3 regions of the Delftia deserti genome follow, and region 1 is predicted to be linked to each of the others. Evidence: predicted binding sites of a transcription regulator. Region 1 holds the regulator's gene; each other region holds the start of a gene.
The links. The regulator FNR, encoded in region 1, switches genes on or off when oxygen is low (the NO sensors DNR and NnrR bind a similar motif). The targets are predictions, from matches to a motif close to TTGATNNNNATCAA.
Positions count from the first base shown of each region.

Region 2: the regulator FNR is predicted to act here: its motif matches at 7,618-7,631, upstream of dsrO (sulfate reduction electron transfer complex DsrMKJOP subunit DsrO).
Region 3: the regulator FNR is predicted to act here: its motif matches at 8,247-8,260, upstream of ACFPFG_RS32255 (COX15/CtaA family protein).

Region 1 is NZ_JBHSIH010000001.1:1,371,264-1,380,903, reverse strand. It holds gene ccoP (cytochrome-c oxidase, cbb3-type subunit III) at 1-390, shown strand, start outside; gene ccoG (cytochrome c oxidase accessory protein CcoG) at 469-1,923, shown strand; gene ACFPFG_RS06565 (FixH family protein) at 1,981-2,295, shown strand; gene ACFPFG_RS06560 (hypothetical protein) at 2,476-2,763, shown strand; gene fnr (fumarate/nitrate reduction transcriptional regulator Fnr) at 2,845-3,564, opposite strand; gene hemN (oxygen-independent coproporphyrinogen III oxidase) at 3,726-5,108, shown strand; gene ACFPFG_RS06545 (sulfite exporter TauE/SafE family protein) at 5,114-5,830, shown strand; gene ACFPFG_RS06540 (HD-GYP domain-containing protein) at 5,900-7,249, shown strand; gene ACFPFG_RS06535 (bifunctional diguanylate cyclase/phosphodiesterase) at 7,246-9,640, shown strand, end outside.
Region 2 is NZ_JBHSIH010000001.1:6,707,408-6,717,047, reverse strand. It holds gene ACFPFG_RS31625 (c-type cytochrome) at 1-200, opposite strand, end outside; gene ACFPFG_RS31620 (ATP-binding protein) at 358-1,899, opposite strand; gene ACFPFG_RS31615 (response regulator) at 1,896-2,558, opposite strand; gene ACFPFG_RS31610 (TetR/AcrR family transcriptional regulator) at 2,710-3,297, opposite strand; gene ACFPFG_RS31605 (MFS transporter) at 3,441-4,631, shown strand; gene ACFPFG_RS31600 (TlpA family protein disulfide reductase) at 4,716-5,714, shown strand; gene dsbG (thiol:disulfide interchange protein DsbG) at 5,711-6,517, shown strand; gene ACFPFG_RS31590 (DsrE family protein) at 6,529-6,930, shown strand; gene ACFPFG_RS31585 (hypothetical protein) at 6,915-7,379, opposite strand; gene dsrO (sulfate reduction electron transfer complex DsrMKJOP subunit DsrO) at 7,746-8,591, shown strand; gene nrfD (NrfD/PsrC family molybdoenzyme membrane anchor subunit) at 8,608-9,640, shown strand, end outside.
Region 3 is NZ_JBHSIH010000001.1:6,849,967-6,859,606, reverse strand. It holds gene cyoB (cytochrome o ubiquinol oxidase subunit I) at 1-1,944, shown strand, start outside; gene cyoC (cytochrome o ubiquinol oxidase subunit III) at 1,937-2,569, shown strand; gene cyoD (cytochrome o ubiquinol oxidase subunit IV) at 2,570-3,010, shown strand; gene ACFPFG_RS32275 (SURF1 family protein) at 3,082-3,795, shown strand; gene ACFPFG_RS32270 (ATP-binding protein) at 3,926-5,227, shown strand; gene ACFPFG_RS32265 (response regulator transcription factor) at 5,257-5,793, shown strand; gene cyoE (heme o synthase) at 5,875-6,780, opposite strand; gene ACFPFG_RS32255 (COX15/CtaA family protein) at 6,777-7,976, opposite strand; gene ACFPFG_RS32250 (hypothetical protein) at 8,797-9,207, shown strand; gene ACFPFG_RS32245 (hypothetical protein) at 9,369-9,551, shown strand; gene ACFPFG_RS32240 (hypothetical protein) at 9,548-9,640, shown strand, end outside.

The sequences.
Region 1 (9,640 bases):
ACCATCACGGGTGGCCGCATCGGCATCATGCCGCCCATGGCCGCTGCCGTCGGCACGCCCGACGATGTGCGCAACCTCTCGCACTATGTGCTGAGCCTGTCGGGCAGCCCGCACGACTCGCTCAAGGCCTCGCTGGGCAAGTCCAAGTTCACGGCCTGCGCCGCCTGCCACGGCATGGACGGCAAGGGCAACCAGGCCCTGGGCGCGCCCAACCTGACCGATGACATCTGGCTGCACGGCTGGGGCGAGGCCGCCATCACGGCCATGATCAACAACGGCAAGCACAACGAGATGCCTGCCCAGAAGGACAAGCTGACCGAGGCGCAGATCGCGGTGCTCGCTTCCTATGTCTGGGGCATGTCGCACAAAGACGGCGCAGTCCGTCAATAAGGACAGAGGGCGGCGCTGCGGCGCCGCCTTTTTGCCTTTTGAGTTTTCAGATATTCCAAAAAAACCAAGGAACCCACCATGAAGCCCGAGAACGGGGATGGCGCCGGGAAGCCTCCCCGCAAAGTCATTCCGATCACGCCTGCCGACCCGGATCCGGGCCAGCTGGTGTCGATGTTCGAGTCCGAGAAGAAGGTCTACCCGCGCTCCATCAGCGGTGTCTTCGCACGCTGGCGATGGGCCCTGGTGTTTCTCACCCAACTGCTTTTCTACGGCCTGCCCTGGCTGGAGTGGGGCCAGCGCCAGATGGTGCTGTTCGACCTGGGCGCGCGGCGCTTTTACCTGTTCGGGCTGGTGCTGTACCCGCAGGATTTCATCTACCTGGCGGGCCTGCTGATCATCTCGGCGCTGGCGCTGTTCCTGTTCACGGCCGTGGCCGGGCGCCTGTGGTGCGGCTTTTCCTGCCCGCAGACGGTCTACACCGAAATCTTCATGTGGGTGGAGCGCAAGGTCGAAGGCGACCGCAGCGCGCGCATGCGCCTGGACAAGAACGGCTGGACCTTCGAGAAGCTCTGGAAGAAGTCGCTCAAGCAGTTCCTGTGGATTGCCATTGCCCTGTGGACCGGCTTCACCTTCGTGGGCTACTTCGTGCCCATCCGCGAGCTGGGCGGCGAGCTGCTGGCGCTGCAGGGCAGCTGGCAAATGTTCTGGGTGCTGTTCTACGGCTTTGCCACCTACGGCAACGCGGGCTACATGCGCGAGCAGGTCTGCAAATACATGTGCCCCTATGCGCGCTTTCAGAGCGCCATGTTCGACCGGGACACCATGATCGTCAGCTACGACACGGGCCGGGGCGAGCCACGTGCGCCACGCACCAAGAAGGTGGACTACAAGGCCCAGGGCCTGGGCGACTGCATCGACTGCAAGATGTGCGTGCAGGTCTGCCCCGTGGGCATCGACATCCGCAACGGACTGCAGTACGAATGCATCGGCTGCGGCCTGTGCATAGACGCCTGCAATTCCATCATGGACAAGATGGAGTACCCGCGCGGCCTGATCCGCCTGACAACGCAGAACGCCATGGCCGGCCTGTGGCGCCGCGCCCAGGTGCTGCGCCGCATCTTCCGTCCGCGCGTGCTGATCTACTCGGCCGTGCTGGTCGGCCTGAGCGTGGCCATGATCGTGAGCCTGGCGCTGCGCCAGTCGGTCAAGGTGGACGTGATCCGCGACCGTGCCTCGCTGTCGCGCATCGTGGCGGGCGGCAAGCTGGAGAATGTCTACCGGCTGCAGATCATGAATGCCACCGAACAGGCCCAGCGCTACCGCATCAGCGCCCATGGCCTGGACGGGCTGGAGCTGGCGTCCGAGCAGGAAGTCGAGGTCGGCCCGGCCGAGACGCGCGGCATTGCAGCGCGCCTGCAGATTCCCTACGGTTCTGCCGAGCCGGGCTCGCACACCGTATTCTTCGATATCGATGCCCTGCAAGCGGGTGCGGGCCGCACGTCCGAAAAGGCCGTGTTCCTCGTTCCCCGGTGATGTTCCTGGCAGGCGCGGCACGGTCCGCGCCTGCCGCCTGAAAGAAAGAGGTTTCCCATGTCTTCCAGTCCCGCAGTTCCCGCACCCGCCCAGGCCGCTTCGCATCCCGACGCCGGCAAGCCCTGGTGGAAGTTCGGCCATGTCTGGCTGGTGGTGGCAGGCCCGGCCGCCGTGGTGGTGGCCGCCGTGATCACGGCCATCATCGCCATCAATGGCGCCGATCCCGTGATCGACCCCGACTACTACCGCAACGGCATCACGATCAACGAGCGTGCCGATGGCGTGCGCGAAGTGCCCAAGAGCATGGCGCCCGCCGTCACCGGTCGCAACCATGCGGCCACGCCAGCGCACGACCATCCCACGGACCGCTGACCGCGCCAAGCCCCCTCACGAGGCCGCAGTCGCGGCCTTTTTGCATGGCGGATCGCATCTCCGGCATGTGCGACGGGTGAGGGTTTCCTACAGGCGCGCAGGGCGCTTCGGGGCTTGGCGCCAGGCGTTGGCGCGGCGCACAATGAAGGCGACCCCCTCTACAGCACAAGGAGATCGCTGATGTTGGCCCAACGCTGGATGTGGATTGCCTGGCCTGCCTTTCTGGCCGCCGCCGTGATGGAGATGCTGGTTTTTGCCTTTGTTGATCCGCTGCAGCTGCATTGGCTCGGCGATCTGGGCTGGTCGCGCCAGGGCATCTACACGCTGGCCTTCTTCGCCTTCTGGGGCGTGACCATGCTCTCCAGCCTGATGACCACCATGCTGGGCCGCTCGGCCCGCGATCTCAATGACGGCGTGGTCTCCGAGCCCGAACCGGACCTGGCCATGCAGGGGCTGGGGCGGGACTGAGAGAACGCCGGCCGCAATGAACAAGGCCCGCTGTCGCGGGCCTTGTTCATTGGCGGATGAATGCCTGCAGCCCCTGCAGCCTTACTGGCACTGCTGGCTATTGACGATGCGCTTGAGCGCCTCCGTGTCCAGGATGCGCAGATGGCGCTGGCGCACCTCGATGATGTTGTCGTCCGCGAACTTGGAGAACGTGCGGCTCACCGTCTCCAGCTTCAGGCCCAGGTAGCTGCCGATTTCCTCGCGCGTCATGCGCAGCACCAGTTCGGACTTGGAAAAGCCCCGCGCATGCAGGCGCTGCACCAGGTTGAGCACGAAGGCGGCCAGGCGCTCTTCGGCGCGCATGCTGCCCAGCAGCAGCATCACGCCGTGCTCGCGCACGATCTCGCGGCTCATGACCTTGTGCACATGGTTTTGCAGGGCCGTGACCTCGCGCGACAGGTCTTCCAGCTTGTCGAAGGGCATGACGCAGACTTCGGCGTCTTCCAGCGCGACGGCATCGCAGGTGTGGTGGTCGTTGACGATGCCGTCCAGGCCGATGATCTCGCCGGCCATCTGAAAGCCCGTGACCTGGTCGCGTCCGTCCTCGGTGGCCACGCAGGTCTTGAAGAAGCCGGTGCGGATGGCGTACAGCGAGGTGAAGGCCTCGCCGTTGCGAAACAGCAGGCCTCCGCGCTTGACCTTGCGGCGCGTGGCCACGATGTCGTCGATGCGCTGCATCTGCTCGGCATCCAGGCCCATGGGCATGCACAGTTCGCGCAGGTTGCAGTTGGAGCAGGAGGCTTTGATGGTCTGAAGGTTCATGGAGTGATAAACATCAGCGGCACACAGCGTGCCGGCGGTGACCTCGTGGATTGCGATGAGTTGGATCAAATTGTCGCAGCAGTGCCTCAAACAACTCTTGATATGAGTCAAGGACATGACCGATGTGCTGCGGCACAGTCAAGGTATTAGAGGAAAAACCCATGACCGCTGTCACCCCAGAGCTGCTGCGTCGCTTTGACGTACCGGGGCCCCGATACACCTCGTTCCCTACCGCCGACCGCTTTGTCGAGGCCTTTGGTGCAGAGGACTATATCCTGGCGCTGCAACAACGCAAATCGAGTACCGCAGCGCGTGCCATGCCTTTGTCGCTGTATGTGCACGTGCCCTTTTGCGAGTCGCTGTGCTACTACTGCGCCTGCAACAAGATCGTGACGCGCCACCACGATCGCGCCGCCGTCTACCTGGACTACCTGGCGCGCGAGATGGCCTTGCACACGGCCCATTGCGGCAAGGGCCAGACCGTCAGCCAGCTGCACCTGGGCGGCGGCACGCCCACCTTCTTCTCCGACGACGAGCTGCGTACGCTGATGGGCCTGTTGCGCGAGCATTTCAAGCTGGAGCCGGGCGGCGAATACTCCATCGAGGTCGATCCGCGCACCGTCAGCGTCGAGCGCCTGGCCGTGCTCAAGGAGCTGGGCTTCAACCGCCTGAGCTTCGGCGTGCAGGACTTTGACGAGCAGGTGCAGATCGCGGTGCACCGCGTGCAGCCGGCAGAGCAGGTGTTCGAGCTGGTGGCGGCCGCGCGGCAGCTGGGCTTTGCCTCCATCAACGTGGACCTGATCTACGGCCTGCCCAAGCAGACGCCCGAATCCTTCGAGCGCACGCTGGCCCAGGTCAACGCGCTGCGGCCCGACCGCATCGCGCTCTATGCCTATGCCCACCTGCCTGAGCGCTTCAAGCCGCAGCGGCGCATTGCGGCCGAGGATCTGCCGCAGGGGGCCGACAAGCTGGCCATGCTGTCGCGTTCCATCGCCGCGTTCATGGACGGTGGCTATGTCTACGTGGGCATGGACCACTTCGCCCTGCCCGAGGACTCGCTGGCCGTGGCCAAGCGCCAGGGCCGGCTGCACCGCAACTTCCAGGGCTACAGCACCCAGCCCGACTGCGACCTGATCGCGCTGGGCGTCTCGGCCATCGGCAAGGTGGGCGCCAGCTACAGCCAGAACGCCAAGACGCTGGAGGAGTACTACGACGCCATCGACGCCAGCCACCTGCCCGTGGTGCGGGGCCTGGCGCTGTCGCGCGACGACCTGGTGCGCCGCGCCGTCATCATGGCCATCATGTGCCAGGGCGCCGTGCTGTTCGAACCCATGGAGCAGGCCTGGCTGCTGGGCTTTCGCGAGTACTTCGCGCCCGAGATGGCGGCCCTGGAGGACCTGCAGGCCAAGGGCCTGGTGCAGATCAGCGACGAGGGCTTCCAGGTCACTCCCATGGGCTGGTACTTCGTGCGTGGCGTGGCCATGCTGTTTGACCGATATCTGCAGGCGGACAAGAACCGGGCGCGGTTTTCGAGGATCATCTAGGCCCCATGCTGTTGTCGCTGCTCTGGACCGCTTTGATCATGGGGCTCGTCGGCGGGCCCCATTGCCTTGCCATGTGCGCGGCGCCCTGCGGCGTGGTCACGGGCGGGGCGGGGCGGGGCGGCGGCTCCCAGGTGGTGGCCGTGCATGGATTGCAAGGCCGGCTGTGGCTGCGCACGGCGCTGTTCCATGGCGGACGTCTGGCCGGCTATGCCAGCCTGGGCGCTGCCTCGGCCATGGCCATGGAGAGCCTGTCCTGGCTCACCAGCCAGACCACGGCGCTGCAGCCGTTCTGGACACTGACCCATGTCGCCGTGATGGCCTGGGGCCTGGCCATGATGGTGCAGGCCCGCCAGCCCGCCTGGCTGGAGTCTGCCGGCCGCGCCGCCTGGCGGCGCGTGCAGCCCTGGGTGTCGGCGCCGGGCGGCACGCTGGCGGCAGGCTATGCCTGGGCGCTCATGCCTTGCGGACTGCTGTATTCGGCCGTGCTGGTCGCCGCGCTCAGCGGCGGCCCGTTGCAGGGCGCGCTGGCCATGGCGGCCTTTGGTGCGGGCAGCGGCCTGTGGCTGGTGGCCGGCCCCTGGTTGTGGCGGCTGGGCCGGCGGCGCCTGAACGGCCTGCGCGCCGAATGGGGCACGCGCCTGGCCGGCCTGATGCTGGTGGGCGTGGCCGTGTGGGCGCTGTGGATGGACCTGATCTACAAGCCCAGCCTCTGGTGCCGTTGAGCAACAACTGGGGCCGGACTTGGGCCCTGGGGCCGCGTATTGGCTGCGAGGCTCTCAGAACTGGAGATAATGCCCGAATCATCGGCTTACATATTGCCGATTCCTTCAGCCTCGGGGCCGTTGCCGCGCGTGAACCATTCCGTCCTCATCGATATCCGAGACCTCCGTCCGGGCATGTTTGTCCAGCTCGATGTTGGGTGGCTGAACCATCCCTTTCCGGTCAGCAGCTTCAAGATCACCTCCAGCGCACAGATCCAGACCCTGAAATCCCTGGGCCTGGAAGTGGTGCGCTGTGTTCCGCACAAAAGCGACACCTGGCCCGCCGAGGTGCGCAACCCGCCGCCGCAGGAGCTGCCACCCGTCGTGGAGGCCCCCGAGCCTGCGCCCACCGAACTTTCGCCCGCAGCACCGCTGCTGCTGTCCGTGCCCGACTGGCGCGGCCGGCTGGAGGACTGCAATGCGCGCTTTCAGAAAGTGGAGCGCGGCTATGTGGCCATAGAGACCACCATTGCCAGCGCGCCCGAGCAGGCTCGCATGCCCACCGAGGCCCTGGTCGATGGCTGCCTGGCCGAACTGGCGGGCCCGCAGGACGTGGCCATTCACCTGCTGTCCGATGGCGTGGGCAGCAGCCAGAGCGTGCATGCCGTCAACGTGACCGTGCTCAGCCTGCTGCTGGGCCGGGCCCTGGGCCTGGAGGCATCGTTGCTGCGCGACCTGGGCCTGGCGGCGCTGCTGCATGACGCGGGCAAGCCCGTGGCCGGTGTCGACGGCATGCATGGCCTGGCCCTGGAGCCTTCCGTGCCCGACGTCCTGCGCGAGCGCTACGAGCGCCATGTGGGCGAATCCGTGGCCATTGCCATGCGCATGGGCCTGTCGGCCCAGGTCACCACGGCCATCGCCCAGCACCATGAATGGGCCGATGGCACGGGGTTCCCGTTGAGCCTGGTGGCCGAAGACATGGAGCTCACGGGCCAGATCCTGGCCCTGGTCAACACCTACGACCGCCTGTGCAATCCCGGCGATGCACAGACGCCGCATACGCCGCATGAGGCCCTGTCCCTGCTGTTCAGCCGGCTGCGCGACAAGTTCGCCGCGCCCGTGCTCAATGGCTTCATCCGCATGATGGGCGTGTTCCCGCCGGGCTCGGTGGTGGAGCTGACCGACGGGCGCCATGCCATGGTCATGTCCGTGAATGCATCACGCCCGCTCAAGCCCTCGGTGATGGTCCACGATGCCGGCGTGCCGGCCGCGCAGGCGCCCGTGCTGGCGCTGGAGCTGTTTCCCGAGCTGGGCATACGCCGGGGCGTGGCGCCGGCGCAGCTGCCGCGCGATGCGCTGGACTACCTGTCGCCGCGCCGGCGTGTCTGCTATTACTTTGAACGGGCGGTGGAGTTGGATCCACCGAAGGTGGCGTCTTGAACAAGCAAGCGCTGAACCGCGCCTGGCCCCGTCTGCTCGATGCACTGCAGGAGGCCCTGTGGCTGATCGATGCGCGCACCCTGAAAGTGCTGCGCGCCAACGCCGCCAGCGAATCCGTCACCGGCTATGAGGCCGATGCGGCCCCGGGCCTGCCCGTGCAGGTGCTGGCCGCCACACCGCAGCAGCAGGCTTTCTGGAGCGATCCCTTCAACTGGCAGGCCGGAGCCCAGTTCATTGCAGAGGTGCGCCGCGCCGATGGCCAGCTGGCGCCCGTGGAGATGCGCGTGCGCGCGCTCGACGGCGAGGTGCTGCTGGTCAGCATGCTGGACCGGCGCGAGCAGGCATTGCACGAGGCCGAGTTCGAAAGCCTGCTGGGCGAGCTGCGCGCCACGCTGGAGTCCGCGGCCGACGCCATCCTGGTCTGCGATCCCGATGGCCGCATCCGCGCCTTCAACCACCGCTTTGCCACGCTCTGGGGCATTCCCGAGGCACTGCTGGTGCGCCGCAACGACGCGGCCATCCTCGATCACCTGACCGGCCAGGTGCGCGATGCCCAATCCTACGCGCAGCAGTTGAAACTGCTGTCGGCCCAGCCCCTGATGGAAGCGTCCGATGTGTTGGACCTGCGCGACGGCCGCATCCTGGAGCGCCGCGCCGTGCCCCAACTGCGCCGGGGCCTGCCCATGGGGCGGATCTTTTCCTTCCGCGACATCACGGCCGAGGCCCAGACCCAGGCGGGCCTGGAGCTGGCTGCGCGGGTCTTCGAGTCCAGCCTGGACGGCATCTTCATCGCCGATGGCCACATGGACGTGGCACGCACCAATCCGGCCTGCGAACGCTTGCTGGGCGGCATGCCCGTGCAGGGTCGCACGGTGGAATCGCTGTTCGAAGCTGCCGAAGGCCAGGCCGACACCCTGGGCGACCTGGCCCGCATCCAGTGGCACCAGGGCGGTTTCTGGGAGGGCGACCTGTGGCTGCGCCAGGCCGGCGGCGCGCGCTGCGCCGTGCGCCTGTCCTGGGTGCCGCTGCGCAATGCGCAGGGCGACGTGGTGCAGAGCATCGGCTTCATGCGCGACCTCACGCAGCAGCGCGTGGCCCAGCAGCGCATTGAACAACTGGCCTACAGCGACGCGCTCACCGGCCTGCCCAACCGGCTGAACCTCACGGAGCGCGTGGATGCAGCCATCGAGGCCGCGCGCGCAGGCGGCACGGTGTTCAGCATCCTGTTCATCGACCTGGACCGCTTCAAGATCATCAACGACTCGCTGGGCCACCAGTTCGGCGACCGCGTGCTCAAGCTGGTTGCGCAGCGCCTGAGCGACTGCATGCGGCCCGTGGACATCCTGTGCCGCCTGGGTGGCGACGAGTTCGTGCTCTACCTGCAAGGCTGCAACGCCGAGCTGGCCGCGTCGGTGGCCAGGCGCATCCTGCAGGAGATGGAGCGCCCCTTCCTGCTCGACGGCCTGGGTTTCTCCGTGCAGTGCAGCATCGGCGTGGCCCAGTACCCGGCCGATGGCCTCACGCTGGATGAGCTGATCCGCCAGGCCGACACCGCCATGTACCGCGTCAAGGAACGGGGCCGGGGCCATTTCAGTTTCTACCAGCCGCAGATGAGCGCCGGCCTGCTGTCGCGCATGAAGCTGGAGCACGCCATGCGCCAGGCGCTGGAGCATGGCCGCATGGCGGTCTACTTCCAGCCCCAGGTGCACATTGACAGCGACCGCATCGTCGCGGCCGAGGCGCTGCTGCGCTGGACGGATCCCGAATTCGGCGTGGTCTCGCCGGGTGTCTTCATCCCGCTGGCCGAGGAGTCGGGCTACATCGTCACGCTGGGCGCCTGGGTCATGGAGCAGGCCGTGCAGGAGGCTGCGCGCTGGCAGCAGCAGGGCATGCCCATCAAGGTCTCGGTCAACGTGTCGGCGCTGGAGTTCCGCCAGTCGGGCTTTGTCGAGCGGGTGACCGAGCTGCTGCGCAGCTACGGCCTGGCGCCCCAGCTGCTGGAGCTGGAACTGACGGAAAGCATCTTGCTGCAGGACGCCCAGGACATGGCGCTGCGCGTGTGCCAGATCGCCGACCTGGGCGTGGGCATGGTCATTGACGACTTCGGCACGGGCTACTCCAACCTGGCCTACCTGAAGAAGCTGCCCATCTCCAAGATCAAGATCGACCAGAGCTTCGTGCGTGGCCTGCCCAGCGACGAGGGCGACCAGGCCATCGTGGGCGCCATCATCAGCCTGGGGCTGGCGCTGGGCGTGGAGATCGTGGCCGAGGGCGTGGAAACGCCCGAGCAGCTCACGGCCATCCATCGCATGCAGGGCCACTACTTCCAGGGCTTTCTGTGTGCCCCGGGCCTGCCGCGCGAGCAATTCGGCGAATGCCTGCAGGCCCAGC
Region 2 (9,640 bases), 5.3 Mb from region 1:
TGGCAGGTGGCGCATGCGGCCGCGCCCTGGGGCGTGCCCGACCGGGCGATCTTCTCGCCGGCTGCTGCACTGCCTTGTACCGTGGCCGTGGGCGCTGCTGCCTTGGGCGCGGCGTCTTGCGCCCAGGCGCCGCCCATCAGCACGCAGATGCCGATGGCGAGGCACGACCGGGACAGGGTCTGTTGGTTCTTGCGGTTCATCGTGGGAAGAGGCATTTGCCCTGCCATGCGTCCGCGCCACGCACCCAGGAGCGCACGGCTGCGGCGGACAGGATCGAATAGGGGTACCGGCCGCCGCCCCGCAAGGCGCAATGCCCCCAGGGCTGGCCAGCCAGGGCCGCACGATACGAAACCGAGATTAAGCCGGCGTTAATGGGCGGGCGGCCGCTGCCTGCAGGCCCGGGCCTTGCGCCAGCGGCAAGTACAGGCGCGCGACCAGGCCGCTGGCCTGGCCTTCCTCGGGCCGCCACAGGCTGCGCGGCTGCAGCAGCAGGCAGCCGCCTGCACATTCGGCGATGCGCTGCACGATGGGCAGTCCCAGGCCGCTGCCATGCTCCTGGGGACGCTTGCGCCAGAAGCGGCGCGTGGCCTCCTCGCATTCCTCGGCGCTGAGCCCCGGGCCGTGGTCGGCCACGGTGAACTCCACATAGCCTGTGCCCGGCTGCTGCGTCTTGCCCGGCGTGGCGCCAATGGGGCGCACGGCCAGCTCCACGGGATGCTGCGGCGCATGGCGCAGGGCGTTTTCCAGCAGATTGCGCAGGGCCGAGACCAGCAGGGGCTCGGAGATGGCCAGCGGCCAGTCCTGCACAGGCTGGCCGTTGTCCAGCCATGTGCGCAGCGCGGACGCTGGGGCCTGGGCGCTCACGGCATTCACAGCCAGTTGCCAGGCCTTGTCCAGCGCCTGCAGCGCATCGGCAGGCGCATCGCCGCACGCCAGCACGGAGGCGGCGCCAGGCTCATGCTGCTCCAGCCGCGCCAGCAGCAGCAACTGCTCCAGCGTGTGCTGCAGGTGCTCCACGCCCTCGCCCGCCTGGGCCAGCGAATCGCGGGCCATGGAGCCGGGCGGCGCCGCCAGAAGGCCGGCAGGCATGCCGGGCGCCGCCAGCGCCATCTGCGCCACCTGCACATGGGTCTTGATGGCGGTGAGCGGCGTGCGCAACTCATGGGCGGCGTCGTCGCTCCAGCGGCGCTCGCGGTCGATGGCGGCGCGCACGCGGTGCAGCAGCTGGTTGAGCGTGCCCACCAGCGGCGCCAGCTCGCGCGTCTGCAATCCCTGGGCCACGGGCGAGTCGTCGCCGGGCGGGCGGCGCGCCAGCTCGCGCCGCAGGGCCTCCAGCGGCCTGAGGCCCTGGGTCACGGCCCACCACATCAGCCCCATGCTGGCCAGCAGCGCCAGCACGAAGGGCAGGACGATGGTGTAGGCAAAGCCGTGGATCAGGCCCTCGCGCACATCGATGCGGTCGGCCGTGGCGATGCGCACGCCGTGGTCCTCCAGCACATAGGTGCGCCAGGGCTTGCCCCCCTTGATGATGGTCGAGAAGCCCAGCGGCATGCTCTGCGGGAACACGGGACTGCCCTCGGTCTTGGCCAGCACCTGCGGCAGGGCCGATTCGGGCCGCACGGGCTGGACCTCGCCGCGCACCAGGCTGACCTCGCAGGCCACGCCGTCGCGCGCGATCACGTTGAGCATGGGGCTCCAGTCCTGCGGCAGCTCCCGGGCAGGCCGGAACTGGTGGACGATGCCTGCCACCATGCGCGCCGAGGCGATCAGCCGGTCATCCAGCACGGTGCGCAGCTCGTTGCGCATGTCCGAGAACATCCAGGCCGCCACCCCGCCCCACAGCGTGCACAGCGCCAGGCACAGACATGCCAGCAGGCGCACGCGCAGGCTGCGCATCATGGGTGCAGGCCCAGGCGATAGCCCTCGCCGCGCACCGTCTCCACCAGTTCATGGCCCAGCTTGCGACGCAGGTGGTGCACATGCACGTTGACGGCATTGCTCTCCACGTCCTGGCTGTAGCCGTAGAGGCTGTCGCGCAGTTGCTCGGTGCTCAGGATGCGGCCCGGCGACTGCAGCAGCGCGCGCAGCAGCGACCACTCGCGGCGCGACAGCTCCACGGTGCGGCCCTGGCGCTGGATGTGGCCTGCGGCGGGGTTGATGCGCACCTCGCCCAGCTCGATCCAGTCCACGCTGCGGCCGGCCGCGCGGCGCAGCAGCGCATGCAGGCGCGCCGCCAGTTCGTGCAGGTCAAAGGGCTTGACCAGGTAATCGTCGGCGCCGGTCTGCAGGCCTTCTATGCGCTGTGACACGGCATCGCGCGCCGTCAGCACCAGCACGGGCACCTGCAGGCCCTGGCCGCGCCAGCGCGCCAGCAGCGAGAGGCCGTCCTCGTCGGGCAGGCCCAGGTCCAGCACGCAGGCATCGAAATGCGAGGAACGGATGGCCGCATCCGCCTGCCCGGCCGAGGCCACGGTATCCACGCCAAAGCCCTGCAGCTGCAGGCCGGCTCGCACGCCGCTGGCCACCAGCGCGTTGTCTTCCACCAAGAGAACATGCATGTTGTTGTCCGCAGGGCCTGGCGCCAGGCCCCGCCGTCTGTATCCAAGTCGGGAACGAAAAGCGACTGAGCATCGCAGATTTGTAGCGAGGTGTGCGACAGCATGCCGAATCTCGCAGGCACGCGCACAAGAATGCGGCCAGGCGGCCCGCTCAGGGCCGGGCCAGCAGCCCGCCCAGCAGCAGGTCCAGCGCCGCCGCGCCGCGCTCCAGCCGCAGGTCGGCGTCCTCGCCCTCGGCAATCCAGAAAGCCGCCTCGGCCAGGCTGCCGTAGATCAGCGATGCCAGCGCCTGCGGATCGGCCCGGGCCACGATGCCCTGCGCCATGAGGTCCGCAATCAGTGCCTGCATGGACGCAATGCAGTGGCGCTGCGATTGCGGCAGCGCTCCGCCCAAAGCCGCGCGCGCATCGCGCAGCACGATGCGCTGGATTTCAGGCTCCAGCGCCATTTCCAGGTAGGCCCGGCAGCGGCTGCGAAAGCCCTGCCAGGGATCCTGGGCATGGGCGGTGATGGCCTTCAGGCGTTCATCCACCTCGGCATCGATCTGCTCGACCACGGCCGCCAGCAGGCCCTGCTTGTCGCCGAAATGGTGGTACAGCGCGCCCCGCGTCAGGCCCACCTGCGCGGTGAGATCGTCCATGGAGGCATCGGCGTAGCCCTGCTCTCCAAAGGCCTTGCGGGCCGTGGCCAGCAGCGTGGCGCGGGTTTCTTCCATCTCGGCGCGGGTGCGGCGAACCATGGCCAATCTCCTTACATACGGCGTGCATGATTATTTACATACGCAGCGTATGTATATAGGATTCTATTCATACGCAGCGTATGTATTTTCCCTGTCCCGCGACGGCGGTGCAACCTCCCCACCTGTTTGAAGGGATCTGGACCATGAATTCGTCTTCCTCCACGCGGCCCGAACCCGCCGCGCGCCGCCCGTGGCTGGCCGTATCCGCCGTGGGCCTGGCCACCTTTTCCGTGGTGACCACGGAAATGCTGCCAGTCGGCCTGCTCACATCCATTGCCGGCAGCCTGGGCACCTCCATGGGCAGGGCCGGCCTGATGATCTCGCTGCCGGCGCTGCTGGCCGCGCTGTTCGCGCCGCTGGTGGTGATGGCGGCGGGTGGCATGGACCGGCGCCGCATCCTGTGCGGATTGCTGGCCCTGCTCGTGCTGGCCAACCTGGCCTCGGCGCTGGCGCCGTCGCTGATCTGGCTGCTGGCCACGCGCGTCCTGGTGGGCTTTTGCATGGGCGGCATCTGGGCAATCGCGGGCGGGCTGGCGGCACGGCTGGTACCCCAGGCGTCGATGGGCCTGGCAACTTCCATCATCTTTGGCGGCGTGGCGGCGGCCTCGGTGCTGGGCGTGCCGCTGGGCGCGCTGATCGGCGATTTCGCGGGATGGCGCTGGGCCTTTGGTGGCATGGCAGGCTTCAGCGCACTGGTGCTGGCGCTGCACGTGGCCGTTCTCCCCGCCCTGCCTGCCACAGGCTCGGCCAGCCTGCGCCAGTTCAGCCATCAGCTGGCCAACCGCAGGCTGCAGGCCGGGCTGGCACTGACGCTGCTGCTGGTGGCCGGGCATTTCATGTCCTTCACCTTCGTGCGCCCGCTGCTGCTGACGGTGTCGGGGTTCGATGCGCAATGGATGAGCGCGCTGCTGCTGGCTTACGGCATCGCGGGCAACTTCCTGGCGGGCATCATCGCGGCGCGCCGCACGGCGCCGAGTCTGGCGGCGATCGCCCTGGGCCTGCTGCTGGCGCCTGTGCTGTTCCTGTCCGTGGGCGAATCGCCAACCGGTGGTGGCGCCGTGCTGCTGGTCTGGGGCCTGGCCTACGGCGGCGTATCGGTGGGACTGATGACCTGGATGATGCAGGCTGCGCCACGCGCCGTGGAAATTGCCACGGCGCTGTACGTGGGCGTCTTCAACATCGGTATTGCGCTGGGCTCATGGGCGGGCGGCCAACTGGTCGATGGCTGGGGGCTGCACGCCACGCTCTGGCTGTCTGGCGGCTTGGCCGCTGCGGCCTTGCTGCTGTCTGCGGCCATGGGATTGGTTGGGCGAAATGGACCGGTCGCAGCCTGATGGCCATGAGGCCGTTAACCCCCCGTTAATTCCCCGCTGCCAGCATCCACGACCTGTCAGCCTGCATGGCTGAAACTCCCTTCCATGCATCTCCGGTCATCCCCTCTTCTTTCGTCCTTCCTGCCCTTGCTTGCTGGCCTGCTGCTGGCGCCTTCGCCTGTTCTTGCCGGAGCGGCCGAGCCTGGCGGGCCGTCAGCGCTATCGGCGCTGGGCACCTGGCTGCACCTGCCTGCCAGCCTGGCGCTGGGGCCGCTGGTCCTGCCGACGGGCGTGGTGGTGGCCATGCTGGCCTGGCTGCTGGCGCAGTGGCTGGCGCGCAGGAATGAAAGGCGCACGGGCCTGCCCGTGGACACACTGCTGTGGCAAAGCACCCTGGCCGGCCTGCTGGCGGCGCGCCTGGCCTTTGTCGCGCAATGGTGGACAGAGTACGCGCCTGCCCCCTGGGATTGGAGCGGAATGCCGGCCTTCGCAGGCCGTGTCGTCGACATCCGTGACGGCGGCTGGAACCTGTGGGCCGGCCTGCTGGCCGCGCTGCTGTACATGCTGTGGCGCAGCCGCCGCTCCCCGGTGTTGCGCCGCGCCACAGGGCTGGCGCTGGGCGCGGGGGCGGCCCTGCTGGTGCTGGGCAGCTTGCTGCAGGCGCTGCCCTCCGCAGATGCACCGGCCTTGCCGGCCTTCACCCTGGTCAACGGGCAGGCGCAGCCGGTCTCGCTGCAGCAGTTGCAACAGGCCGATGGCAAGCCCATGGTGATCAACCTCTGGGCCACCTGGTGCCCGCCCTGCCGGCGCGAGATGCCGGTGCTGGCCCAGGCCCAGCAGCAGCGGCCCGATGTGCGCTTCATCTGGATCAACCAGGGCGAGACGGCCGAGGCCGTGATGGGCTACCTGCGGCGCGAGCAGGCTGCAGCCCCGCTGCCACTGGCCCAGGTGCTGTTCGACCCGCAGCAGCAGGCCGGCCGGCACTGGCGCCAGCGGGGCCTGCCTTCCACCTATTTCTATGGCGCCGACGGCCGGCTGTGCGGCACGCGCATGGGCGAGCTGTCGCGCGCCAGCCTGGCCCAGCATCTGAAGGACTGTTCATGAGCGCTTCCCCCCTGTTCCCCCTGCCTGCACTGGCAGGAGCCCTGGCCCTGTCGGCAGCCTTGGCCCTGCCGGCTGCGGCATCCGAGCTGCCATCGGAGGATTTCCTGGCCCAGCAGGGCCTGACCCTGGTGGGACCGCTGCCGGCCGTGGGCGGACTCAAGGCCTGGGCCGCCTACCGCGACCGCCAGCCCGTGCCCATCTACCGCATGCCGGACGGCAAGCACTGGGTGCTGGGCACGGTGATCGACGCCCAGGGCCGCGACGTGAACGCCCAGGCCCTGCAGGCCGCCGTGCAAAAGCCCATGGGCGAGCATCTGTGGAGCGATGTGCAGCGCGCCCAGTCCATACCGGATGGCCGCGCCGACGCGCCGCGCACGGTCTATGTGTTCACCGACCCCAACTGCCCCTATTGCAACCAGCTGTGGAACGATGCCCGGCCCTGGGTGGAGAGCGGCCAGGTGCAGTTGCGCCACATTCTGGTCGGCATCCTCAAGCCCAGCAGCGAGGGCAAGGCCGCCGCCATCCTGACCGCGCGCCAGCCAGAACTGGCCCTGGCCGAGCACGCACGCGCCTATGCCAAGGCCGGCCGCGCCAGCGCAGAAGGCGCGGGCGCCACGCCACTGGCTCCAGTGCCGCAGGCCACGCGGCAGGTGCTGGCCAACCATGCCTCGCTGATGTCCACCTGGGGACTGCGTGCCACGCCGGCCCTGGTCTGGAAGGATGACAAGGGAGTGGTACAGGGACGCACCGGCCTGCCGCCGGGCCTGCTCGAAGAGGTCATGGGGCCGCGTGGCAGGAAATGACGAGGGCGACCATGAGCACAAGCCGTTCTCCCGCCGCTTCCACCACCTCCAACGACTGGAGCGACCTGTTCCCAACCCGGCCGGATGCGCCGCCGCTGCGCATCGTGCTGCATGCGCCCACACCCGGCGCCCTGGCCCGTGCACGCAGCAATCTGGCCAACCTGCGCCAGGACCGGCCCGGTGCCGAGGTCCGCATCGTCATCAACGGCCCGGCCGTCGAGGCGCTGCTGGACGCCGCGCCGGGCACGCCGCAGCATCTGGATGCAGAGGCCCTGGCCCATGCGCTGGTCTGCCCGAACACGCTCAAGAAGCTGGGCCGCGAGGCGCCTGCCGGCATGCGCGTGCTGCCGCAGGGCGGGATCGAGTCACTGGCCCTGCTGCAGCAGTCGGGCTGGTGCTACGTGCGCTGCTGAGCGGCCTGCGCCAGCGAGGCCAGGCAGCGCGCCTGCCATTGGTATTCAGGCTCGAAGGACTCGCGGTCCGTGACGGCGCCGTGGCCGCCCGCGCCATAGACCATGGCATAGGCCGCATAGTCGGCCGCCTGCAGCGCCCGGCCCGCCAGGCCATGGGCCGTGGCATAGGTGGCGGACACGGCGGCATGGCCGCAGCCGTCGAGGGAGCGCGACCCCTGGTGGTGGTTGGCCAGGCTGGCCGCCTCGCGGGCCAGGCGGTCCAGCTCCTGCCTGTCGATCTGGCCGTCCAGGTAGCGGCGCAGGCCTTGTGCGCAGCGGATGACTTCGGGGTCTTCCAGCAGGTGCGAGATACGGTCCACGCAGGCCTGTGTGAATTGCAGCCTCAGGTGCTCGCCGGCTTCGGCGGCAAGGTCCAGTTCCGAAGCAAGGCTGTTCAGGGCATGGTTCATGGAGAACTCCTTGGCAGTGGCGACACAAGCAGCGTAGACCGGGGCCGCGCACGGAAACAAGAGGGTGATTTCCGATACGCGCCCCGCATTCCCGAGGAATGCAGTCACCCTGTTAACCCCGTCTTAATCCCTGCGCCACACGCTATGGACTGCCTTGGGCGCCTGTCCATGGCAGGCAGTCGGTGGCACTTTGCAAGCACTCGGCAAGCACTCGGCAGCCACTTGGAAAGCCCATTGCTTGACTCACATCAAGCCGCCAAGGCCCTGAATTTCATATATTAAATTCAATATAAAAAGCATATTTTTAATGCTTTATTGAGTTTGAGCGACCACGATCCGTGGCCGCAGGACGATGAAAGACAGGCCATGCCAAAAACATCCCGCGCCGGCAGCGGCTGCAACGACTGCAGCTGCAAGCCCTCCACCCAGGACATCCCCGCCCCTACCCTCTCCCATGCGCAGCCCGCCGCAGGCAAGCGCGGCTTCCTGCAGGACCTGCTGGCCGCCGCCATGGCGGCCGTGGCCCTGCCCGTGGCGGCGGCCGCGCCCGGCAACCCGGGTTTCCAGCCGCCGCGCCGCCCCGGCGAGGCCGGCAGGCGCTACGGAATGCTGGTGGACCTGCGCCGCTGCATAGGCTGCCAGGCCTGCACCGTGAGCTGCTCCATGGAGAACCTGCCGCCGCTGGGCCAGTTCCGCACCACGGTGCTGCAGTACGAGGTGCAGCATGCGGGCAATGAGGACCTGCCGCCGGCCATGCTCAACCTGCCGCGCCTGTGCAACCACTGCGACAACCCGCCCTGCGTGCCGGTCTGCCCCGTGCAGGCCACCTTCCAGCGCAGCGACGGCATCGTGCTGGTGGACAACGAGCGCTGCGTGGGCTGCGGCTACTGCGTGCAGGCCTGCCCCTATGACGCACGCTTCATCAACCACGAGACGCAGACCGCCGACAAGTGCACCTTCTGCGAGCACCGCCTGGAAGCCGGACTGCTGCCGGCCTGCGTGGAAAGCTGCGTGGGCGGCGCCCGCGTGATCGGCGACCTCAACGACGAGGGCAGCGAGATCCGCCAGCGCATGCGCGAGCACGCCAGCGACCTCAAGGTGCTCAAGCCCGCCATGGGCACGGACCCGCATGTGTACTACCTGGGATTGCCCGACGCCTTCGTCGACGGCGTGGACGGGCAGGCCAGCGTGCGGCTGGTCACTTCCCACTGAACGCAAGGAGCACCCCATGCACATCGTCGAACTCCTGACCCCCGCCTACGAATCGGCCTGGCTGCCCTGGGCCGTGCAGTACTTCTTCCTGGCCGGCATTGCCACGGGCGCCGCCCTGCTGGCCGCCGCCTGCGCCTGGGCGCCGCGCGCCAGCGCCATGGCGCGCCTGCTGCCGGCCGCCGTGCTGGTGCTGGCCGTGAGCGCCATCGCCGCGCCCGTGTCGCTGCTGGCCGACCTGCACCAGCCTGCGCGCTTCTGGCATTTCTATGCGCACTTCACGCCGTGGTCGTGGATGTCGGTGGGCGCGCTGCTGCTGCCGGTCTTCGTGGGGCTGTCGCTGGCCTTCGTGCTGGCCTGGTGGCTGGGCCGGCCACAGTGGCTGCGCTGGCTGGCGCCGCTGCTGGCCGTGTCGGCGCTGACCATCACCGCCTATACCGGCGCCGAGCTGATGGCCGTGCGCTCGCGCCCGCTGTGGAACACGCTGTGGGTGCCGCTGAACCTGGCGCTCACGGGCTGGCTGGCCACGGTGGGCTGCATGCTGGTGACGGCGCGCTTTCTGCCCGCCCGCCACCGCCCCGATGCCGGCGCCCTGCAGGCGCTGCGCATGCTGGGCCTGGCGCTGGCGCTGTGCCTGCTGGCCATGGTGGCGGTCTGGGCCGTTGCCGGCTGGCTGGGCCAGGGCCGCTCCTTCCAGGCGGCGCTGCAGCTGTGGCAGCAGTTTCCGGTCTGGCGCCTGAGCATGCTGGGCTCGGCCGTGGCCGGTGCCGCCTTGCTGTGGGCCCTGGTGCGGGGTGGGCAGCGCATGGCCTGCCCGCGCTACACGCTGGCGCTGGGGCTGGGCCTGGCCGCCGCGGCCTGGGCCTTCCGCTGGGCGCTGTTCATGGGCGTGCAAGGCGTGCCCAAGTACGGCGCGGGCCTGTACATCTACCACATGCCGCTGGGCGGCGACGGCCTGCTGGGCATGCTGGGCGTGGCCGGCCTGTGCATTGCACTGGTGACGCTGGCCACCTGGGCGCTGGAGCTGTTTCCCGCGCGTTCGGCCGCAGCCC
Region 3 (9,640 bases), 5.5 Mb from region 1:
ATCCCGATGGCGCATGAGCCCATCGTGCTGGCGACCTTCATCGCCGTGGTGCTCGGCGGCCTTGCCGTGCTGGGCCTGCTCACCAAGTTCCGCCTGTGGGGCCCGCTGTGGCGCGACTGGCTGTGCAGCATCGACCACAAGAAGATCGGCATCATGTACATGATCCTCGGTCTGGTCATGCTGCTGCGCGGCTTTGCCGACGCGCTGATGATGCGCCTGCAGCAGGCCATGGCCTTCGGCGACAACCTGGGCTATCTGCCTCCGCACCACTACGACCAGATCTTCACGGCCCACGGCGTGATCATGATCTTCTTCGTGGCCATGCCTTTCGTGACCGGCCTGATGAACTATCTGGTGCCGCTGCAGATCGGCGCCCGCGACGTGTCCTTCCCGTTCCTGAACAACTTCAGCTTCTGGATGACCACGGGCGGCGCCGTGCTGGTGATGATCTCGCTGTTCCTGGGCGAGTTCTCCACCTCCGGCTGGCTGGCACTGTCCAACCTGGGGGCGCAGAACCCCGGGGTCGGGCTTGACTACTACATCTGGGGATTGCAGGTGGCCGGCGTCGGCACCACGCTGTCAGGCATCAACCTGATCGTGACCATCATCAAGATGCGCGCACCCGGCATGAACCTGATGAAGATGCCCGTCTTCACCTGGACCGCCCTGTGCACCAACGCGCTGATCGTGGCCTCGTTCCCCATCCTGACCGCAGCCCTGGTGCTGATGTCGCTGGACCGCTACGTCGGCACGAACTTCTTCACGAACGAGCTGGGCGGAAACCCCATGCTGTACGTGAACCTGATCTGGATCTGGGGCCACCCCGAGGTCTACATCCTGATCCTGCCCTGCTTCGGCATCTTCTCGGAGATCGTCTCGACCTTCAGCCGCAAGCGCCTGTTCGGCTACACCTCCATGGTGTACGCGACGGTGTGTATCACCATCCTGTCCTACCTGGTCTGGCTGCACCACTTCTTCACCATGGGCTCCGGCGCCAGCGTGAACACCTTCTTCGGCATCACGACGATGATCATCTCGATCCCGACGGGCGCCAAGATCTTCAACTGGCTGTTCACCATGTACCGCGGCCGCATCCGCTTCACGGTGCCGATGCTGTGGACCGTGGGCTTCATGTGCACCTTCGCCATCGGCGGCATGACCGGCGTGCTGCTGGCCGTTCCCCCGGCCGACTTCGTGCTGCACAACAGCCTGTTCCTGATCGCCCACTTCCACAACGTGATCATCGGCGGCGTGGTGTTCGGCGTGTTCGCCGGCATCAACTTCTGGTTCCCCAAGGCCTTCGGCTACAAGCTCGACGAGTTCTGGGGCAAGTGCTCGTTCTGGTTCTGGCTGGTCGGCTTCTGGGTCGCCTTCACACCGCTGTACGTGCTGGGCCTTATGGGCGTGACACGCCGTGCCAACCACTTCGAGGACCCCTCGCTGCAGATCTGGTTCGTGATCGCCGCCCTGGGCGCCGGCCTGGTGGCACTGGGCATCGGCAGCTTCCTGATCCAGCTGGTGGTCAGCTACTTCAAGCGCGACCAGCTGCGCGACGTGACCGGCGACCCATGGGAAGGCCGCACGCTGGAGTGGGCCACCTCCTCGCCCCCTCCCCAGTACAACTTCGCCTTCACGCCCGTGGTGCATGAGATCGATGCCTGGTGGGACATGAAGAAGCATGGCTACCAGCGTCCGCTGACCGGCTTCAAGCCCGTCCACATGCCGTCCAACACCGGCGCCGGCGTCGTGATCGCAGCGCTGTCCACGGTCTTCGGCTTCGCGATGATCTGGCACATGTGGCCCCTGGCCATCGCGTCGTTCGCCGCCACCGTGCTGGCATCGATCATCCACACGTTCAACTACAAGCGCGACTACTACATCCCCGCCGCAGAAGTCGCGGCCACGGAAGAACTGCGCACACAACAGCTGGCACGTCATGTCTGATACCCGTTACACCGCAGGCGGCGCTGCCGCCCTGGCCCCGCGCGAGTACCACCTCGCCGAGGAGCCCCATCCCGAAAACGGCACCGCTCTGGGCTTCTGGCTCTACCTGATGAGCGACTGCCTGATCTTTGCAGCGCTGTTCGCCACCTATGGCGTGCTGGGCCGCAACTACGCTGCGGGCCCCACGGGCGCCCAGCTGTTCGACCTGCCCCTGGTGGCGATGAACACGGCCTTCCTGCTGCTGTCGTCCATCACCTTCGGCTTCGCCATGCTGCAAAAGCAGCAGGGCAAGCTGGGCGGCACCCAGCTGTGGCTGGCCATCACCGGCCTGTTCGGCCTGTGCTTCCTGGGCCTGGAACTCTATGAGTTCTCCCACTTGCTGCACGAGGGCGCGGGCCCGCAGCGCAGCGCCTTCCTGTCCTCGTTCTTCACGCTGGTGGGCACCCACGGCCTGCACGTGAGCTTCGGCCTGATCTGGCTGGTCACGCTGATGATCCAGATCAACAAGCACGGCCTGACGCACGAGAACAACCGCCGCCTGATGTGCCTGTCGATGTTCTGGCACTTCTTGGACGTGGTCTGGATCGGCGTCTTCACTTTTGTTTACCTGATGGGGGTGCTGTAAATGGCTGCACACGACATCCACGCCGGCCATGGCCACGGTCACCACGACCATCACGGCCATGACGATCACCACCACGACGCAGGCCCGCACAGCACGTTCTCGGGCTATATGTGGGGCTTCGTGCTCTCGATCATCCTGACGGCCATCCCGTTCTGGCTGGTGATGAGCAATGTCATCTCGGACCGTGCAACGGCCGTGATGGTGCTCGGCGGCTTCGCCGTGGTGCAGATCCTGGTCCACATGGTCTTCTTCCTGCACATGAACGGCAAGATCGAAGGCGGCTGGACCCTGCTGTCCACCATCTTCACCGTGGTCTTCGTGGCCATCGGCATTGCGGGCACCCTGTGGGTCATGTTCCACATGAACACCAACATGATGCCCCAGCACACCATGCCGGCCGACCCTGCCGCGCAGACGGCTCCGGCCTCGGTCACGCCTTGACCGCATCCGGAAACTCCGGGCCCTCCAGCCACGCCGGCGCATCGCGCCGGCGTGGCCCACTCGCTCAGGCGATGCTCATCTCGGTGGGCATCGCCTTGTTTTTGGGCTTCATCTTCCTGGGCAGCTGGCAGGTCCAGCGCCGTGCCTGGAAGCTGGACTTGATAGAGCGCGTGGACCAGCGCGTGCACGCCGCGCCTGCCGCCCTGCCCCCGCCCGCCGAATGGCCGCAGATCACGGCCGCCGAGCACGAGTACCGCGCCGTGCAGGCCAGCGGCCACTGGCTGGCCGGCAAGACCGTGCTGACCCAGGCCGTGACCGAATTGGGCGCCGGCTTCTGGGTGCTGACGCCGCTGCAGATGGACGACGGCAACCAGGTGCTGGTGAACCGGGGCTTCATTCCCACAGCGCAGCGCGCGCGCTGGCAGGATGAGCCCGCACAGGCGCCCCAGGACCAGGTGACGGTGGCCGGCTTGCTGCGCATCAGCGAGCCGCGCGGCGGCTTCCTGCGCGAGAACGATCCCGCGCAGCAGCGCTGGTTCTCGCGCGATGTGGCGGCCATTGCGCAGGCCCAGGGCCTGGACCATGCAGCCCCCTACTTCATCGACGCAGGCCTGCCGGGACAGCCCGTGGCAGACGGCACCTGGCCGCGCCCGGGCATGACCGTGATCCGCTTCCCCAACAGCCACCTGGTCTATGCGCTGACCTGGTACGGGCTGGCGCTGATGGTGGTCGGTGCGGCCTGGCTGGTCAGGCGCAATGACCGGCAGGCAAGCAGCAAGCCGTAAAGCCGTAAGGCCGCAAAGCTGTCGCTGCAGGCAACAGGGCCACCGATGACATCGGTGGCCCTTTTTCCGCCAGTCTTCTGCAAGACCCTGCCGCACCACGGCCACCGCCCGGTAGCGCACAATCGCCCGCGTGAATTCGCCTTCAGAGTCCCTGTTCCGCGTCGAGCGCACCACCGAACGCCAGAACATGCAGCTGCTGATACAGCTGCGCTGGTTTGCCGTGGTCGGGCAGGTGATCACCATCTCCCTGGTGCACTACGGCTTCGGCATCACCCTGCCGCTGCCGGCCATGGCCCTGGTGCTGCTGGCCAGCGTCTTCACCAATCTCGGCTACATCTACTGGTACCGCAGCCACCGCCGCCAGATCTCGGCACGCAACCTGTTCCTGGCCCTGCTGGCCGACGTGCTCGCCCTGGCCATACAGCTGTATCTGAGCGGCGGCGCCAGCAATCCCTTCATCTATCTGTTTTTGCTGCAGGGCATTCTGGGCGCCGTGCTGCTCAGGCCCGTGCACGCCTGGATCATCGTTGCCAGCACCTCGCTGTGCACCCTGGTGCTGGCCATCGTGCACTGGCCCCTGCCCATTGGCGCTGCAGGCCCTGACGGGCTGCCCGGCCTGTACGTGAGCGGCATCCTGATCAGCTTCGGGCTGACCACGGTGCTGCTGGTGGTTTTCCTGCGCCGCATCGTCTCCAACCTGCGCCGGCGTGACGCACGGCTGGCCAACATGCGCCAGCGTGCCAGCGAAGAGGAGCACATCGTGCGCATGGGCCTGCTGGCCACGGGCGCGGCGCATGAGCTGGGCACGCCACTGTCCACCATGTCCGTCATCCTGGGCGACTGGCAGCGCATGCCGGCCATCACGCAAGACCCCGACCTGCTGGCCGACCTGCAGGAAATGCAGCAGCAGCTGCTGCGCTGCAAGTCCATCGTCTCCAGCGTGCTCATGTCGGCCGGCGAGACCCGCGCCGATGCGCCCCAGGCCACCACGCTGCGCGCCTTCATGGACGGCGTGGTCGCGCACTGGCAGTCACGCCACGCCGTGGAGCGTTTCGACTACGTCCAGGCCGACGAGGACTTCCCCATTCTTTCCGATACCGCGTTGCAGCAAATGGTTTGCAATGTGCTCGACAATGCGGCCGAAGCCTCCCCCCGCCATGTGGCGCTGCACCTGGCCGTGCGCACCGGCATGCTGTGCATCACCGTGCGCGACAAGGGACCGGGCTTTGCTCCCGCCGTGCTGGAACAGCTGGGCCAGCGCCATATCTCCACCAAGACGGAGCGCCCGGGCCGGGGGCTGGGCCTGTTCCTGGTGCTCAACGTGGCGCGCTCGCTGGGCGGACGCGTTCAGGTGAGGAACACCCCGCCGCGGGGCAGTGAGGTGGAGATCCGCCTGCCCCTGTCATCGATTGCCATTGAACCCGGCGCCTGAAGCGGCGCCCACAGGAACCCGAATCGCCCATGGACAGCTCCCGCCTCCTGCTGCTGGTTGAAGACGATGCGACCTTTGCGCGCACGCTGACGCGCTCGTTCGAGCGGCGCGGCTACCGCGTGCTGCAGGCCGCCAGTGCCGAGGAAGTGCGCGAGCTGCTGCAGACGCACACGCCGCAGTACGCCGTCATGGACCTCAAGCTGGCGGGCAACGCGTCGGGCCTGAGCTGCGTGCAGATGCTGCACCAGCACAGCCCCGAGGCCGTGATCGTCGTGCTCACCGGCTATGCCAGCATTGCCACCGCCGTGGAGGCCGTCAAGCTCGGCGCATGCCACTACCTGGCCAAGCCCTCCAACACCGACGATATCGAGGCCGCCTTCGGCCGCCTCGAAGGCCGCACCGACGTGGAGCTGTCACGCAACCCCACCTCCATCAAGACGCTGGAGTGGGAACACATCCACGAAACCCTGGCCGAGAGCGATTTCAACATCTCCGAAGCCGCCCGCCGCCTGGGCATGCACCGGCGCACGCTGGCGCGCAAGCTGGAAAAGCGGCAGATCAAGTAAGGCGGCAGGCACCAAGGCAAACCGGGCCTCAAGGGCCCGGTTTGTCATTGCGCGGCCATGGCCCTCAGGCCATCAGCCCCATCAGCCCAGCCAGAGGTAGTGATCGATCAGCAGCGCCAGGAACAGCACGCTCAGGTGGATCAGAGAGAAGCGGAAGGTCTTGCGCGACAGCTGGTCCGAGTAATTGCGCCACAGCGCAAAGGCATAGCCGCAGAAGCCCACGCTCAGCACCACGGCCACCACCAGGTACAGCCAGGAACTCATGCCGTACATGAAGGGCAGCATGCAGGCCGCAAACAGGATCACCGTGTACAGCAGGATCTGCAGCCGCGTGTACTCGCTGCCATGCGTCACGGGCAGCATGGGCAGGCCGGACTGGCGGTAATCTTCCACGCGGTACAGCGCCAGCGCCCAGAAATGGGGCGGCGTCCACAGGAAGATGATGAGGAACAGGATCAGCGCCTCGGGACCGACCTGGCCCGTCATCGCGGCCCAGCCCAGTACGGGCGGCATGGCACCGGAGGCGCCGCCGATCACGATGTTCTGCGGCGTGGCGGGCTTGAGGATCACCGTGTAGATCACGGCATAGCCCACGAAGGTGGCCAGCGTCAGCCACATGGTCAGCGGGTTGGTGCACAGCAGCAGCACCAGTGCGCCCAGCGTGCACAGGATGGCCGAGAAGGCCAGCGCCTGCTGGCTGCTCAACTCGCCCCGCGCCGTGGGCCGCCAGGAGGTGCGCTTCATGCGCGCATCGATGTGGCGCTCCACCAGGCAGTTGAAGGCGGCCGCCGCGCCCGCCACCAGCCAGATGCCCAGGCAGGCCAGCGCCATGTGCAGCCACTGGTCGGCATTGGGCCAGCCGGGTACGGCCAGCACCATGCCGATCAGTGCGCAGAACACGATCAGCTGCACCACACGCGGCTTGGTCAGGGCATAGAACTGTGTCCAGCGCGAGGGCTCGACACTCAGGGAAGCTTGTTTACTCATGCAATCTCTCCACGGGCAACGGGCAGACCGTCCCGCAGTGCGCCCGGGCGGCTGGCCGCCAGGCACCAAACAATCACGGTCACCAGCGCAGCTGCGCCGCCCGTATGCAGCACCGCGGCCACCAGCGGCCAATCGAGCACCACGTTCGACAGGCCTGTCAGCACCTGCAGCACCAAAAACGCACCCAGCACGCGGCGCTGCGACGCCAGTGCGGGCACTTCACCCAAACGCCACCACAGCCCGGCCAGCGCAGCCACCACCACATAGGCCGCCAGGCGGTGCAGATAGTGGATGGCCGTGAGGCCCGCAAAGCTGATGTTGCTGCCGTCCTGCAGCAGGCCCAGCGGCCGCCAGATCTGCAGCGCCTGCGAAAAATCCATGGCTGGCCACCAGCTGCCCTGGCAGGTCGGGAAACTGCTGCAGGCCAGCACCGCATAGTTGGTGCTGACCCAGCCGCCCAGCGCCACCTGCAGCACCAGCAGCGCAAGGCCCAGCCACAGCCCCGCGCGCAGCGCGGGTGCAATCACGGTCGCCCTTTGCTGGCGCGCAGCACGGCTCAAGCCCACGGCGGGCACGCACAGCAAGGCCAGCAGCCCCGTGCCGCCCAGCAGGTGCAGGGTCACGATGGCCGGGAAAAGCTTCATGGTCACGGTCCAGGCGCCAAAGGCGCCCTGCAGGCAGACCCAGAACAGCGCCAGCGTGGGCCACCACGGACTCAGGGCACCGCCTGTGCCCTCCGCCCCTGTACGCTCGGCCCCTGCGCCACCCGCCCTGCCCAGGCGCCGCGCGCGCCGCCAGGCCATGATGGTCATGGCGATGATGAGCACGCCCACGGTGGTTGCCAGATAGCGGTGGACCATCTCTATCCATGCCTTGCCATGCGTCACCGGCCCGGTGGGCATGGCGGCCTGGGCCTCGGCAATCTGCGCGCGGGCACCCATGGGGCTGGCGCTGCCATAGCAGCCCGGCCAATCGGGGCAGCCCAGGCCGGAATCGGTCAGGCGGGTGAAGGCGCCGAACAGCACCAGATCGAAGGTCAGGAACAGCGTGAGCACCGACAGCGCCTGCAGCCGCTTGAGCGAGCCGCCGCTGCGATTGCGCAGCCACACCCAGGCCAGGGGACCCAGCGCCAGCAACAGGCCCAGCAGCATCAGCTCCAGAACGGGGGCCAGATCGTACAGCGCCTGTTCGCTCACGCCCGCCCTCCGCAGCGCGGCATGCACCACACGGCATGGCCCACGGGCAAGCCGAAAGGCAATGCCGCAGGCGCATCCGGTTGGCGACAGCAGATCTTCATAAATGAGAGCAATTTGACGAGAAGGCTCAGCCCCATGCGCGAGATTGGATCGCAGGCCGGGCCTACAGAGAATCAGGACATGCACCCAGATACAGGCAGCGGGAGGCGCACCTCATGCACAAGGCCCGCAAGCGGGCCTGGTCGCTGCAACTTTCAGAGCAGCATGTCTTTGATATGAAACAATTCTACTTGGCTGCGAACCGCTCAATCGCCCACGCATGCAGTGCCCCTAGATCGCAGCCAGCTTCTTTTGGCCGGTGCGATGCGGGTTGGGCCTGGCGCACACGAATTTCCACAGGACCCTGCCCAAGGCGTCGGCGGCCCAGCTTTACACGACTGCTCAGATTCGCTCAGATTCAGACACCTCGCGTTCCTTAGATTGGTGGTTTCACTTGGGAACCGGCAACTGCCGGGTGAGGCCATGATTGCAGGAGGCTCGTGGACTGTGCTTGATGGGCACGGAAACGAAATCGGGCGTGTCGAAGGCGATGAATTCGTCCGGTGCGGGACCAGGCCCATCTACCGCATCGATGGACCGGCGCTGTACTCCATGGACGGTCCGGCCAGACTGATGGGCTTTATCGAAGGGACCGAGGTCAGAACGCGGCAAGGCCGGATCTTCCTCAAATTTCTCGCACATTGAGCGGCACTGCTCAGATTTGCTCATCTTCGGCCAGTCGAAGCCAGGGAGACTCCAGTTCCAAGAAAACCTCCAGGCAATGGACCTCTTTTTCGTGCGCTTGCTCTCCAACAACGATTTCAATGCCTTCTGGGACGGCATCGCCCAGGACAAGCCCCTGAAGACGCCCGACAAGGGACGCACCGCGTCCTTCACTGTCATCCGCCGCAGCGACAGCGGCCTGGAAGTCAGAACGCACAAGGGCAACACGGTGCGCATAAGGCGGGAAGCCTTCGGCGCCGTGCTGCGCCATCTGGCCCAGGAGCATCACGGCGCCGAGCGGCCCTGCATCGTGGCCTCCAGCCAGCACCGGCCCGGCTTTCTGGGCTTTGCGGCCAAACAGGCCAACGACAACGCAGCCGTGGTGATCACCTACATCCTGCCCATACTGCAGGACGCAGGACTTGTGGAAATCGACGGCAACCGGCCCAACAGGACCTGGCTGCTTTGAACAACTGCACAGTCTTCGGCCTTCTGCGTCGGCCGATGACAATCTATGTCAATTCATTCATAGCCAATCACTAAGGCGCACAGATAATTCCTGGCATTCGTGTGAATTGTGAAAGGGGAGCCGGCCGCGCGCCGCCCCTTCGTGTGCTGGAGGATTGGCAGATGAGCGCCCCTGAAATCGAGGCCATGCAGGAGCGACTGAAGAAGCTGCGGGCCGACGAGGTGCTGGTCGCCGAGCAGTTGGACAGGCTGCAGGCCCAGAAAGCTGCGCTGGAGCACAGACAGGCCATGATCCAGGGGGCCATCCAGGTGCTCGAGGAAATGTGGCAGGAGCTGGAGCCATGAAACGTGGCAAGCCCGTGCCACCGCCCGCAACGCCCACGCCCACGCCCACGCCCACGCCCACTTCCACCATGCCCACGGCCGAAGACTGG